4 regions of the Streptomyces sp. NPDC017890 genome follow, and region 1 is predicted to be linked to each of the others. Evidence: riboswitches for the same ligand, from Rfam matches in the RefSeq annotation. Region 1 holds a riboswitch; each other region holds the start of a gene.
What was found. Region 1 has a riboswitch for cyclic di-AMP ahead of ACH4F2_RS17890 (transglycosylase family protein). Riboswitches for the same ligand answer to the same signal wherever they lie in the genome.
Positions count from the first base shown of each region.

Region 2: another riboswitch for cyclic di-AMP. It lies ahead of ACH4F2_RS34765 (peptidoglycan DD-metalloendopeptidase family protein); the one in region 1 lies ahead of ACH4F2_RS17890 (transglycosylase family protein).
Region 3: another riboswitch for cyclic di-AMP. It lies ahead of ACH4F2_RS03565 (transglycosylase SLT domain-containing protein); the one in region 1 lies ahead of ACH4F2_RS17890 (transglycosylase family protein).
Region 4: another riboswitch for cyclic di-AMP. It lies ahead of ACH4F2_RS20410 (M23 family metallopeptidase); the one in region 1 lies ahead of ACH4F2_RS17890 (transglycosylase family protein).

Region 1 is NZ_JBIRHU010000012.1:148,080-151,255, forward strand. It holds gene ACH4F2_RS17880 (cytochrome P450) at 1-495, shown strand, start outside; gene ACH4F2_RS17885 (transglycosylase family protein) at 641-1,684, shown strand; cyclic di-AMP (ydaO/yuaA leader) riboswitch at 1,868-2,034, shown strand; gene ACH4F2_RS17890 (transglycosylase family protein) at 2,038-2,772, shown strand; gene eno (phosphopyruvate hydratase) at 3,030-3,176, shown strand, end outside.
Region 2 is NZ_JBIRHU010000054.1:3,414-6,589, reverse strand. It holds gene ACH4F2_RS34770 (tyrosine-protein phosphatase) at 1-691, opposite strand, end outside; cyclic di-AMP (ydaO/yuaA leader) riboswitch at 1,115-1,272, shown strand; gene ACH4F2_RS34765 (peptidoglycan DD-metalloendopeptidase family protein) at 1,277-2,218, shown strand; gene ACH4F2_RS34760 (SGNH/GDSL hydrolase family protein) at 2,420-3,176, shown strand, end outside.
Region 3 is NZ_JBIRHU010000002.1:151,109-154,284, forward strand. It holds gene ACH4F2_RS03560 (HAD family hydrolase) at 1-516, shown strand, start outside; gene ACH4F2_RS03565 (transglycosylase SLT domain-containing protein) at 731-1,231, opposite strand; cyclic di-AMP (ydaO/yuaA leader) riboswitch at 1,237-1,404, opposite strand; gene ACH4F2_RS03570 (polyprenyl synthetase family protein) at 2,093-3,103, shown strand.
Region 4 is NZ_JBIRHU010000015.1:14,933-18,108, forward strand. It holds gene ACH4F2_RS20405 (PrsW family intramembrane metalloprotease) at 1-134, shown strand, start outside; gene ACH4F2_RS20410 (M23 family metallopeptidase) at 267-1,298, opposite strand; cyclic di-AMP (ydaO/yuaA leader) riboswitch at 1,310-1,466, opposite strand; gene ACH4F2_RS20415 (PP2C family protein-serine/threonine phosphatase) at 1,711-2,901, opposite strand; tRNA gene ACH4F2_RS20420 (tRNA-Met) at 3,097-3,170, opposite strand.

The DNA of each region.
Region 1 (3,176 bases):
CTGGAGACGGGCGTCGAGGAACTCCTCCGCTACGACGGCCCGGTGGAGCTGGCCACCTGGCGCTTCGCCACCCGGCCGCTCACCATCGCCGGGCAGGAGATCGCGGCCGGCGACCCCGTCCTCGTCGTCCTCGCCGCCGCCGACCGGGACCCGGAGCGGTTCACGGACCCCGACACCCTGGACCTCTCCCGCCGGGACAGCCAGCACCTCGGGTACGGCCACGGCATCCACTACTGCCTCGGCGCCCCGCTCGCCCGGCTGGAGGGGCAGACCGCGCTCGGCACGCTCCTCACCCGCCTGCCGGACCTGCGCCTCGCAGCGGAGCCGGCCGAGCTGCGCTGGCGCGGCGGACTCATCATGCGCGGGCTGCGCACCCTGCCCGTCTCGTTCACTCCGGTCGAGTCGTCGTCGGGCGATGGTCCGTCGTCGTCGGGGTCGGGGTCGGGCGATGGTCCTTCGTGGGCGGGCAAGGGCCCGTCTCCGACGCAAAGGTGACACGCGCTCAACTCTGTGATCTTCACGTGATCTGCGCGGCATGAACTTGTGACAAGCGATCATCTGCCTATACGTTCACGAATCAGCGTGGCGCCCCGAGCATCACCCGTCGCGCGGTCCCCGTTGTCTCGTGAAAGGTCGTCGCATGCTCTCCGGGAACGGTCGTCACCGCCGCCCCCGCCAGGCTCCCGCCCTGGTCGTCGCCGCCGGAGTGACCGGCTCCGCCATCGCGATCCCACTCCTCGGTGCCACCGGCGCCCACGCGGCCGACGGGGCGAACTGGGACCGGGTCGCCGAGTGCGAGACCGGCGGCGCCTGGAGCCAGAACAGCGGCAACGGGTACTACGGCGGCCTGCAGCTGTCCCAGGACGCCTGGGAGCAGTACGGCGGCCTGGAGTACGCACCCAGTGCCGACCAGGCCAGCCGCTCCCAGCAGGTGAGAGTCGCCGAGAAGCTGCACGCGGACCAGGGCATCGCCGCCTGGCCGACCTGTGGTCTGCTCGCGGGCCTGGGCAACGACTCGGCGTCCGTCGGCGGTGGCACGGGTGCGGCGGGTGACGGCTCGTCGGAGGGATCGGACACCTCGGGGACGTCGGACACCCCCGGCCTGACCAGCTCGTCCGGCTCGACGGAGGCGTCCCAGCCGTCGGAGCCGTCCAAACCCACGTCCGAGGCATCCCCCTCCTCCCCTTCCTCCCCGGCCTCGCCCTCCCCTGACTCCTCGTCGGACCGTGGGGACGATACGACCAAGTCCGACACGTCCCCTGAAACCGACCCCAGGAAGAGCACCGGTCCGCGCGACACCGGCGCTTCGCCCACGACCTCTCCGGAGGTCGGCGAATCGGACAAGCCGGGGCAGAGCGAGGGCTCTTCGGCTCTCACCGACACGGACGAGTCCGGCGCGGGCCGGCATCGAGGCGGCAGTGCCGACGAGGGGGTGGCGGACGGCCGCACGGCCGAGTCGTCGGGGCGGCACGCCTCGCGCGGCGAGGGTGAGGCACGCCAGGCCGTGGACGGCTCCTACACCGTGCGCTCCGGCGACAGTCTCTGGGGCATCGCCGACTCCCTCGACGTGGACGGCGGGTGGCATGCGCTCTACGTCGGCAACAAGGAGGTCGTGGGGGCCGACCCGGACCACATCCTGCCCGGTCAGACGCTCACGCTCACGGGCGAAACGGGTGAAAAGTAGAGGGAGTTCACGTCACGGTTAGAGACTCTATGTCCGTTTTGGATCTCGTGAGAGATAGGTCTCAGAAGCCGTGATCGTCTTTGAAAAACCGCGGAGCGCGTGTCTACGGTCATGACCGCTCGCCATCGCGGGCCCCGGCTGCCGCAACGCCGAATCCTGCCAGCGGCCGTCCGGGAACAGTCGTCGCGTCAAGCGCCGAAGGCAGGAGCGGGGGACCCAAGGTAAGTGCCGCGCCGGGCAGTTGAACCGGAGTGGCTAGGGGTGGAGCCGAGTTCCGCGAGGAACCCGGCCGGGCAACTCAACCGGCCCGAACCCGACAGCTCACCTCGCAGGCGTCGGTGAGGGGATCAACCATGCTGTTTTCCGGCAAGGGCAAGCACCGTCGCCCGTCCAAGGCCACCCGCGTCATCGCCGTCGCCGGCGTCACCGGTGCCGCCGTCGCCGCCCCGCTGATGGCGGCCGGCAACGCCTCCGCCGCCACCGCCTCCGAGTGGGACACCGTCGCCCAGTGCGAGTCCGGCGGCAACTGGTCCATCAACACCGGCAACGGTTACTACGGCGGTCTGCAGTTCTCCGCCTCCACCTGGGCCGGCTACGGCGGCACGCAGTACGCCGCCACCGCCGACCAGGCCAGCAAGGCGCAGCAGATCGAGATCGCCGAGAAGGTGCTCGCGGGCCAGGGCAAGGGTGCCTGGCCGGTCTGCGGTACCGGCCTGTCGAACGCCGCGTACACCGGCGGCGGCTCCGGCGAGAGCGAGAGCCAGGGCAGCGGTTCCGCGCAGGGCTCCGGCAGCTCCGAGAGCTCGCAGAGCCAGAGCGGCGGCTCCACCGCCGACCGCTCCACCGAGCAGAAGGCCTCCCGCTCCGACGAGCGCCCGGCCGCCAAGAAGGAGACCGTCACCACCCCGACCGGCAAGAAGGTCGAGAAGGGCGACGGCGAGTACGAGGTCGTCGAGGGCGACACCCTCAGCTCGATCGCCGAGGAGCACGACGTCAAGGGCGGCTGGGCGAAGCTGTTCAAGCTGAACGACGACATCGTCGACGACGCCGACCTGATCTACCCGGGCCAGCAGCTGCACCTGAAGTAAGCGGCGGCCCCCTTGCTCCCGCCCCGGTGCGTGTTCCCCCGTACGCACCGGGGCGGGTTTTTCACGCCCCGAATCCGGACCGGTTTCCGGAAACGTCTTTGTTCCGTTCGGAAACAATTTACTCTCGGTTCTGTCCAGCGGGTGGGCGATCGGCTGGCCGATCGCCCGGAGCCGGTTAGGCTCGGTCCCGCAGAGCCGCTGCGGTCCTGTGGACCCGCGCGTCACACCGAAGCGTCACATTGAAGAAGGAGATGCTCGTGCCGTCCATCGACGTCGTCGTAGCCCGGGAAATCCTGGACTCCCGAGGCAACCCCACGGTCGAGGTCGAGGTCGGCCTCGACGACGGCAGCACGGGTCGTGCCGCCGTTCCGTCCGGCGCCTCAACGGGCGCCTTCGAGGCCATC
Region 2 (3,176 bases), on a different contig from region 1:
AGGCCGCTGCGAGGTACTCGGCGCGCGCGTCGAACAGAGGGCTGAGCAGCTCCATGACCTCGGGGGAGTAGGCCGAGGCGGCGGAGCTGCTGCGGCGTACCTTGTAGCGGCGGTGCGCGGCGTTGGACTTGAGGTAGTCGTCGACGACGGCCTCGCGCTCGACGCCCAGGGCGAGCAGGGTGACGGCGATCGACAGGCCCGCGCGGTCCTTGCCGGCCGCGCAGTGCATCAGGGCGGGGACGCTGTCCTCGGCGAGCGCGTGCAGCACCCGTGAGTGCTCCGCGGTGCGCTCCTTGATGATCATGCGGTAGGAGCCGATCATCCGGTCGGCTCCCTTGCCGCCCGCCAGGATCTCGCGCAGCTGGCCGAGGTCGCCGTCGCGGACCATCTTCCAGAACTCGGCGCCGTCGGCCGGATCGCTCAGTGGCAGGTTCACATTCCGCACGCCCGGAAGCTCGACGTCCGGACCCTCGAGCTTCTGGTCGGCCGCGTTGCGGAAGTCGAAGACGGTGTGCAGGCCCAGCGAGGCGAGGAACGCGGTGTCCTCCCCGGTGGCGTGCGCCAGGTGACCGCTGCGGAACAGCACCCCCTGTCGCACCCGCCGCCCGTCCACGGTCGGCAGTCCGCCCACGTCACGGAAGTTGCGCACACCGGCCAGCTCGGGTTCGGTCGACGGGACCTGCTGCGTCACGGGGACTCCTCCCACTTCGCCCCGTCGACGCTGCTCGCCGACGGGCGCCACTCGACGATACGGCACGGCCCTGGGGCCTCGACGTCACGACCGCCCGACTACGCCACTTCCAAGACTTCTGTCCGAATTAGCACCTGAATTCCAACTAGCGCTGAAATGGCAGGGGCTGGCGAGGTGCCGCGTGAGCAGCGTCATATCCGTGACCGTGCGTTGCCCATCATGTTCACGTAATACAGCGGGTTTTCAAGGCCGTTTACATGAAGCGGCGCTCCGCGAATCGACGGAGGGTGACCGGTAATCCCCGTAAAGGATCAATCGGAACACCCGTCCATGGAACACCTCGCTTGTCCCTGCGCGCCCCGGTCCCTTACGTTCACCACCGATCCGGACGGACGCCTAATCCTGCCGCCGACCGGAGCCCGCACTCATCCACCACCCGTACACGGCAGGAGCGGGGGACCCACAGGTACAACCGCCTGTTCCGGTTCCCGGAACGGCTTGGGGTAAAGCCGCGTCTCGGCGCGGCCGGGCATCTCCAGCTCGCACCCGACAGCTCACCTCGCAGGCGCCGGAGAGGAACTCGCCATGCCCGCGAAGGGTAAGCACCGCCGTACCAGGGCCATGCGCCTGACCCGCACCATCGCCGTCGCCGGAACCGGTGGCGCCGCGCTCGCGCTCCCGCTGATGGGCGCCGCCGCTGCCCACGCCGCTCCCGCGCAGTCCGTCTCCGAGCAGGCCGTGCGGTCCATACCGACGACGGCGAAGAAGGCCGCCGGCGACAGCGCCGAGAAGAACTCGGACTCGCGGACGTACACCGTGAAGAGCGGTGACTACCTCTCGAAGATCGCTGACGAGCAGGACGTCGACGGCGGCTGGAAGAAGCTGTACTCGGACAACCGCGAGGCCGTCGGCGCGGACCCGTCGATGATCCACCCCGGCCTGAAGCTCTCGATCGGCGAGCAGGCCGCCAAGTCGTCGGCCCCGTCCTCCTCCACCGAGTCCAAGAAGCCGGCGGCCGAGAAGCCCGCCGCGCCGGAGAAGTCGTCGGACGCCGCGAAGACCTCCTCGTCGGACTCGTCGGACTCCTCGGACGCGAGCGCCCAGTCCGCCGGCGCCACGAGCGGCTTCACGTCGCCCGTCCCCGGCGGCAGCGTCGGTACCCCGTACCACCAGACCGGCAGCATGTGGTCCAGTGGCTACCACACCGGCACGGACTTCGTCGTCCCGACCGGTACCTCGCTCAAGGCCGTCGGCGCGGGCACCGTCGTCTCCGCCGGCTGGGGCGGCGCGTACGGCAACCAGGTCGTCATCCAGCTCGCCGACGGCCACTACGCCCAGTACGCCCACCTGTCCTCGCTATCCGTCTCCGCCGGTCAGTCCGTGACGGCGGGCCAGCAGGTCGGCCTCTCGGGTGCCACCGGCAACGTGACCGGCCCGCACCTGCACTTCGAGATCCGCACCACGCCGGACTACGGTTCGGACGTGGACCCGATCTCGTACCTGCGCTCGCACGGCGTCTCTCTCTGACGACGGTTCGGCGCGGTCTCGCGCGACCGAAGGCCGGACCCCGATCCCCGGGTCCGGCCTTCGGTGTATTCCTGAATTGGTGAACACTTTAGGCGTGGTCTTTCTCACCGCCCGTCAACCCTTTCTACGGTCGCGTAGGTCACATTCCAAGGTGAATCATGGGCCGACGTGGCAGACGATTCGAAGAGTGACAGCAGAGAAGTGATCGGGTCGTACGTGGCGGTGGGGGACAGCTTCACCGAGGGCGTCGGCGACCCCGGCCCCGACGGGGCGTTCGTCGGCTGGGCCGACCGGTTCGCCGTACTGCTCGCCGACCGACGCCCCGAGGGCGACTTCAGGTACACCAACCTCGCCGTGCGCGGCAGGCTGCTCGACCAGATCGTGGCGGAGCAGATCCCGCGAGTCGCCGGACTCGCGCCGGACCTGGTCTCCTTCGCGGCGGGCGGCAACGACATCATCCGGCCCGGCACCGATCCCGACGAGGTGGCGGAGCGGTTCGAGCGGGCGGTGGCCGCGCTGACCGCCGTGGCCGGCACCGTCCTCGTGACGACCGGCTTCGACACCCGTGGGGTGCCCGTCCTCAAGCATCTGCGCGGCAAGATCGCCACGTACAACGGGCACGTCCGCGCCGTCGCCGACCGCCACGGCTGCCCCGTGCTCGACCTGTGGTCGCTCCGGAGCGTCCAGGACCGCAGGGCGTGGGACGCCGACCGGCTGCACCTGTCGCCCGAGGGCCACACGCGCGTGGCGCTGCGCGCGGGTCAGGCCCTCGGCCTGCGGGTGCCGGCCGACCCGGACCAGGCCTGGCCGCAGCTGCCGCCCCGCGGCACCCTCCACGTACGGCGGGACGACGTGCACTGGGCACGCGAGTACCTGGTGCCGTGGATCGGACGCCGGCTGCGCGGGGAGTCGTCGGGGGACCACGTGACGGCCAAGGGGACGCTGTCGCCGGACGACA
Region 3 (3,176 bases), on a different contig from region 1:
AAGATCGAGGCCGAGGTCGGGCAGGTGCACGCCGCGGTCGACCAGGACGGCGTCGACGGCCTCACCCTCATCGAGCCGGGGTACCTGATGCCCCACCCGACGCTGCCCGCGGTGCGGGTCGAGCGGCGCGACGAACTCTGGAGCACACCGATCAGCAAGGTCCTGCTGCGCCACCCCGAGCTGTCCGACGACGAGTTGGCGTCGACGGCGCGCGCGGTGGTGGGTTCCCTCGCGACGGTCACCATGTCGGGGCCGGGGACGGTGGAGCTCCAGCCGTGCGGCATCACCAAGGCGACCGGCCTGGCGCTGGCCGCCGAGCGTCTGGGGCTGAGCCGGCGGCGGACGATCGCCTTCGGGGACATGCCCAACGACATCCCCATGTTCGACTGGGCCGCCCACGGTGTCGCCATGGCCGGTGCCCACCCCGAACTCAAGGCGGTGGCCGACGAGGTCACCACGACGAACGAGGACGACGGCGTGGCCGTCGTCCTCGAGCGGATCTTCGGAGCCCCTTAGTACGGCTCAGCCACCACGGCCCAGTCGGTACGGCTCAGCCATCATGGCTCAGTCGGTACGGGCAGTCGGTACGGCTCGGCCGTGATGGCCCAGTCGGTACGGGCAGTCGGTACGGCTCGGCCGTGATGGCCCAGTCGGTACGGGCAGTCGGTACGGCTCGCCCGTCGCGGTTCAGGCGGTACGGGCGAGCCGGTGCCGACTCAGCCGTCGCGGCTCAGTACGCGCCGAAGACGTTGTCCATCGAGCCGTACCGGTCGGCCGCGTAGTTGCAGGCCGCGGTGATGTTGGCGACCGGGTCGTACGGGTCCCAGGAGGTGCCGGGCACGTGGTACGCCTCGAAGGTCGGGGCGATCACCTGGAGCAGGCCCTTGGACGGGGTGCCGTTGATGGCGTTGATGTCCCAGTTGTTGATGGCGAGCGGGTTGCCGGACGACTCCCGCATGATGTTGCGGTGGATGCCTTCGTACGTCCCGGGGATGCCGTGCTGGGCCATGATGTCGAGCGACTCCCGGATCCAGCCGTCGAGGTTGTCCGGGTACGTCGTCGCCGCGGCGGTGGCGGTCGCGGCGGTCGTGGTGGCGGCCGGGGTGGCCGCGGACGCGCTGGTGGCGCCGATGATCGGCAGGGCGAGCACGGCGGCGCCGGTGCCGGCCACGGCCAGCTTGCGGGCGAGGCGGCTGGTCCGGGCGTGACGGTTCTGACCGTTGGCAGACATGTGTGAGTCCCTCTCCTTACGCCTGCGAGGTGAGCTGTCGGGTTCGGGCGGGGAGGTGCCCGGCCGGGCCCTGACGGGCACGGCTTCACCCCGAGCCGCTCCGGTGGTGACCGGTGCGGCGGCTTACCTGGGTCCCCCGCTCCTGCCTGCGAGTTTGTTGGCGGATGACTGTGCGTTCGGGCGGTGGCAGGATTCGGCGTCCACCCGACAGGCCGGGAACGTATGCGACAGCACATGTCCGAAACAAGTGCAGGAATCACCCAACGCGCCTGTTGACCTTGGTCTGGGGGGTTTGGGGTACTTGATCCTTTGCGGCTGCCAAGGCTCAACTGGCTTGCGGGGCAAAGGGAGGGCGCAGCCGGCGGCGGGGTTGCCTGCGGGTGTGGAGGAGTGAGCCAACTCACCCGCTCCGTCAAGAGGGGTGAATCGGGCATTAGGGATGATTGGGGCCAATCGGCCGTCGGTGGGGAGGTCTTCGGGTGCCGATCGGCGACCGGGCGGGCCCATCGCCGTGCGTGCCCCGTGCGCGACCCCGCCCGGACCGGTGTTTCCGCGCACTGCGGGGGCATCCGTTCGGGGTGGGGGCGCAGTGGGCCGAGTGGGTGACGTATTCGGCGTGCGAGCCGTTGGGAGGGGTGATGTGATCTTCGGTGGCGGGTTCCGGCCCTGGCGATGTCGATCAATACCTGCTCATATCACCTGATCAAAAACATACTGTGCATGATCCGATACCGACCAGCCTGTAACGGTGGGCGCTAGCGGTGATCGAAAGGTGACCGGATACGCTGACTTGAGTGGTGGCAGCGACCTATCGACAAACCAGGTAATCGCCAGTAGACACCAGCAGACAGGAGACCCCTCGTGACCGTCGTCGGGCCGTTCGGGCTGAGCGTGCGGGACCAGGCTCTGGAAGCCGATGTCCAGGCCGGATTGGTTGCTGTCGAGGAAGGGTTGCTTGAGGCAACCAAAAGCGAGGTTCCGTTCATCACGGAGGCCGCCCAGCATCTGGTGCGGGCCGGCGGCAAACGATTCCGGCCACTGCTGGTGATGCTCTCGGCCCAGTTCGGCGACCGCTATGCCCCCGGCATCGTGCCCTCGGCCGTCGTCGTGGAGCTGACCCACCTCGCCACCCTCTACCACGACGACGTCATGGACGAGGCAGCCGTGCGCCGTGGCGTGGCCAGTGCCAACACCCGTTGGGGCAACTCGGTCGCGGTCCTCACCGGCGACTTCCTGTTCGCCCGCGCCTCGCAGATCCTCGCCGACCTCGGGCCCGAGGCGGTCCGCGTGCAGGCCCTGGCGTTCGAACGGCTCGTCACCGGTCAGATCCTGGAGACGGCGGGGCCGCAGGACGGCCGGGACCCGGTGGACCACTACCTGGACGTGCTGGGCGGCAAGACGGGATCGCTGGTGGCGGTCTCCTGCCGGTTCGGCGCGATGATGTCCGGCGCCGACGAGACGGTCGTGGACGTGCTGACCCAGTACGGCGAGCGGCTCGGCGTGGCCTTCCAGCTCGCGGACGACGTCCTGGACATCGCCTCCGACTCCCAGGAGTCGGGGAAGACGCCCGGGACCGACCTGCGCGAGGGCATCCCGACCCTGCCGGTGCTGCGGCTGCGCGAGCGGGCGGCCCGGCTGGGGCTCGCCGAGGACATCGCCTTGTGCGAGCTGCTGGACTCCGACCTGAGCGACGACGCGCGGCACGCGGAGGCGCTGCGGCTGCTGCGCGCCCACCCGGCGCTGGAGCAGGCGCGACGGGACACGGTCCGGTACGCCAAGGACGCCCGGGCGGCGCTGGCTCCGCTCAGGGAGTGTGAGGCGAAGGCCGCGCTGGTGGAGCTGTGCGACGCCGTGGTGCACCGGGCCGGCTGAGTCCTCCCCGGGCTCCCGCGGGCCCGCATCAGGGGGGCCGCCGCCGTACGCGGCGGCCGGTCCACGGGGTGGC
Region 4 (3,176 bases), on a different contig from region 1:
TGGCCGTACAGCCCTGGGCGTACTCGCACGGTCCGTACGGGCCCGGCCACCCCGCGACGGCCCCGGCGCCGTACCCCGCACCGGCCGCGTACGCCTCGTACAGCCCGTACGAACCGGCGAACCGGCAGCCCTGACGTCGGGGGGTTGCCGTCAGGACCGCCGGGGACCAGCAGGATCAGCGGGTATCAGCGCGGATCAGAGGGGACGGGTGGGACGGGCGGCGCGGGAGGCGACGCCCGGACTCACGCGAGAGGCGAGGCTCGGACTCAGGGAGTGAGGCCCTTGCTCTGCAGCCACGCCATCGGGTCGATGCCGCCGCCGTCGGCCGTGTGGACCTCCATGTGGAGGTGGGCGCCGGTGACGTTGCCCGTGGCGCCGACGCGACCGATGACGTCACCGGTGGCGACCTTCTGGCCGACGCTGACGCTGATGGAGGACTGGTGGGCGTACCAGATCTCGGTGCCGTCGTCGAGGGTGAGCACGGTCTTGTAGCCGTACGACCCGTCGTAGCCGGCCGACGTGATGGTGCCGCTGTGGACCGCCTTGAGCAGCGTGCCCGTGGGGGCGGCGAAGTCCAGTCCGGTGTGGTAGCCGGAGGACCAGTAGGCGCCGGCCTGGCCGAAGCTGGAGGAGATCGTGTAGGAGGAGGTCGGCAGGGTGTACTGCCTGGCCAGCTTCGCGAGCCGCTCGGCCTCGGCCTTCTTCGCGGCCTCCTCCTCCGCCTTCTTCTTGGCGGCGGCGGCCTTGGCCTGGGCCTCCTTCTCCGCCTCGGCGGCGGCTTCCGCGGCCTTCTTCTCGGCCGCGGCGGCGGCTTCGGCGGCGGCCTTGCTCTCCACCTGGGCCTGCTGCTGCTCGGCCTGCGCCATGATCCGGGCCCGCAGCGTCTCACCGGCGTCGCCGGTGTCCTCGGAGGTGTCGGCGGAGACCGTGGCGATGCCGCTGAGCGGGGTGGCGGAACCCTCGGGTTCCGGCTCCTCGTCGTCGGAGATGAGCGAGCCGACGTTCGGCATGTCCGGCATGGAGATCGACACCGGCGGCTTGCCGGTCTGCGCGGTGGCCATGCCGCCGGCGCCGACTGCGGCTATGACACCGACGCCGAGGACGGTGGAGCTGCGGGCGAGTCCGCCGCGCTGCTTGGCGACGCGGTGCCGGCCGCGTACGGGACGGATGGATTCCGCGGTGGGATTCCACTCCTCCCAGGGGCCCTCTTCGGCGCGGTGGCCGTCGTAGCCGAAGGTGTCGGTGTCGTGCTGGTTCGGCACGAACGGGGCCTCGGGGGCAGGCCGGTTGGACGCCACGTGGGCGTACTCCTTTCCTTCCTTTCGCCTACCGGGTTAGCTGACGGGTTCGGAGCAGGAAGGTCTCCTACGCGCGTATATCCGCCGTGTCTCCACGGCGTCATACGCCCGATTCACCCCAATGTGGTGGTTCCCCGGTTCCCTTGCGGGATTCGGCGCGTGCGCACGGAGCCGCCTTCTGTGACGGCTGGGACGACCGCGCTGCGTTATCGAACGTTAATAGACGCGAGGCTCGGATACCAAGCGGTTCCTCTTGATCATTAACGAATCCGGCCGGGATGTACGCCTCACAGAAGGCCAAAGCGGGGCGAGTTGACCCCGTCTCAGTATTCCCCCTCTGGCCACAACTTTCTGATGGTGTGTCAGTTGTTATGCGGAGGGCGGTCGATCCGTCACGCCCGGTGACTTCGGTCTAGGGTCGTCGTACGGCGAGCAGTGCCATGTCGTCGGCCATGCCGCCCCCGGAGTGCCGGCGCACGTCGTCGGCGAGGGTGCCGAGCAGTTCCGCCGGATGCCGGAAGACGCAGCCGGCCAGCCGCGTGTACGGGTCGTAGAACTCGCCCTGGGTGTCACGGGCTTCGGACACTCCGTCGGTGTACAGCAGCAGCGTGGCCCCGCCGGGGAATTCGGCCTCCTCCGCGCGGTCGGGCCACACGCCGAGTTCGCCCATGCCGAGCGGCAGCGCCGACTCCCGGGCGGACAGCGGGCGCAGGGTGCCGTCGGCGTACAGCAGCAGGGGCGGCGGATGGCCGCGGTTGACGATGCGGACGACCCCGTCACCGTGCGGGAGTTCGGCGAGTACGGCGGTGGTGAATCCCTCGAAGGCGTCCAGTCCGTCCCGGCGGGACCCCTCGCGGGCCAACGCCCGCTCCAGCCGCTGCGCCACCGCCTCCAGCGTCGCCTCCTGCTCGGCGGCCTCCCGGAAGGCGCCGATCACGACGGCGACGGCGCCCACCGCGCCCATGCCCTTGCCGCGCACGTCCCCGACGATGAGCCGGATACCGCGCGCGCTGTCCTGTACGGCGTAGAGGTCGCCGCCGATGAAGGCGTCGGCCTGTGCGGCCTCGTAGCAGGCGGCGATCTCGAAGCCGCCGATCCGTTCGGCGGGCTCGGGCAGTACGGCGCGCTGGGCGGCCTCGGCGATCTCGCGCACGGAGACGAGGCGCTCGCCGGTGCGGCGGACGAAGCCGTTCACGAGGACGGCGAGCACGGCGACCGTCGCGATGGTGATCAGCTCGGTGAGGGAGTCGACGTAGTGGATGACGCCCTTGCTCAGTTGCAGCCCGACGACGGCGGCGACCACGGCGACACCGGTGAGCGCCGTGCCGCGCCGTGAGTAGATCGGGGCGGCCACCAGGGGCGCGGCCGTGTAGAGGGGGCCTGCGGTGAAGTACCTCGGGGTGAAGAGGTCGTACAGGATGGCGACGACGATCAGCAGCACGGGGAGCAGGCGTACGAAGGTCCGCCCGTACGAGGTCCGCCACCGCCGCGGTGGCCCCTCGGCCGACGGCACGAGTTCCGCACCGCCGCCGAGCCCCGGGTCCGGCACGGGGTCGCCGGGGAGCCGGCCGCCGGCCCTGGCGTACGCCCCCTCGTCGTCCACGTCACCTGGCCGCACCACTCGTCTCCCGCCACCCCGCACGTCTGCGCCGCTTGCCGTCCCGTCCTCCAGATTTCCCGGAGCGGGGGCGGGGGGCGAGCCGTGGGGGCCGGACGGGTGACGGAGCGGGTGCATGTGTCGCGAACGCGAACGCACCGAAGGCCGGAATCCTCATGGATTCCGGCCTTCGGTCTTCAGTAGCGGGGACAGGATTTGAACCTGCGACCTCTGGGTTATGAGCCCAGCGAGCTACCGAGCTGCTCCACCCCGCGTCGTTG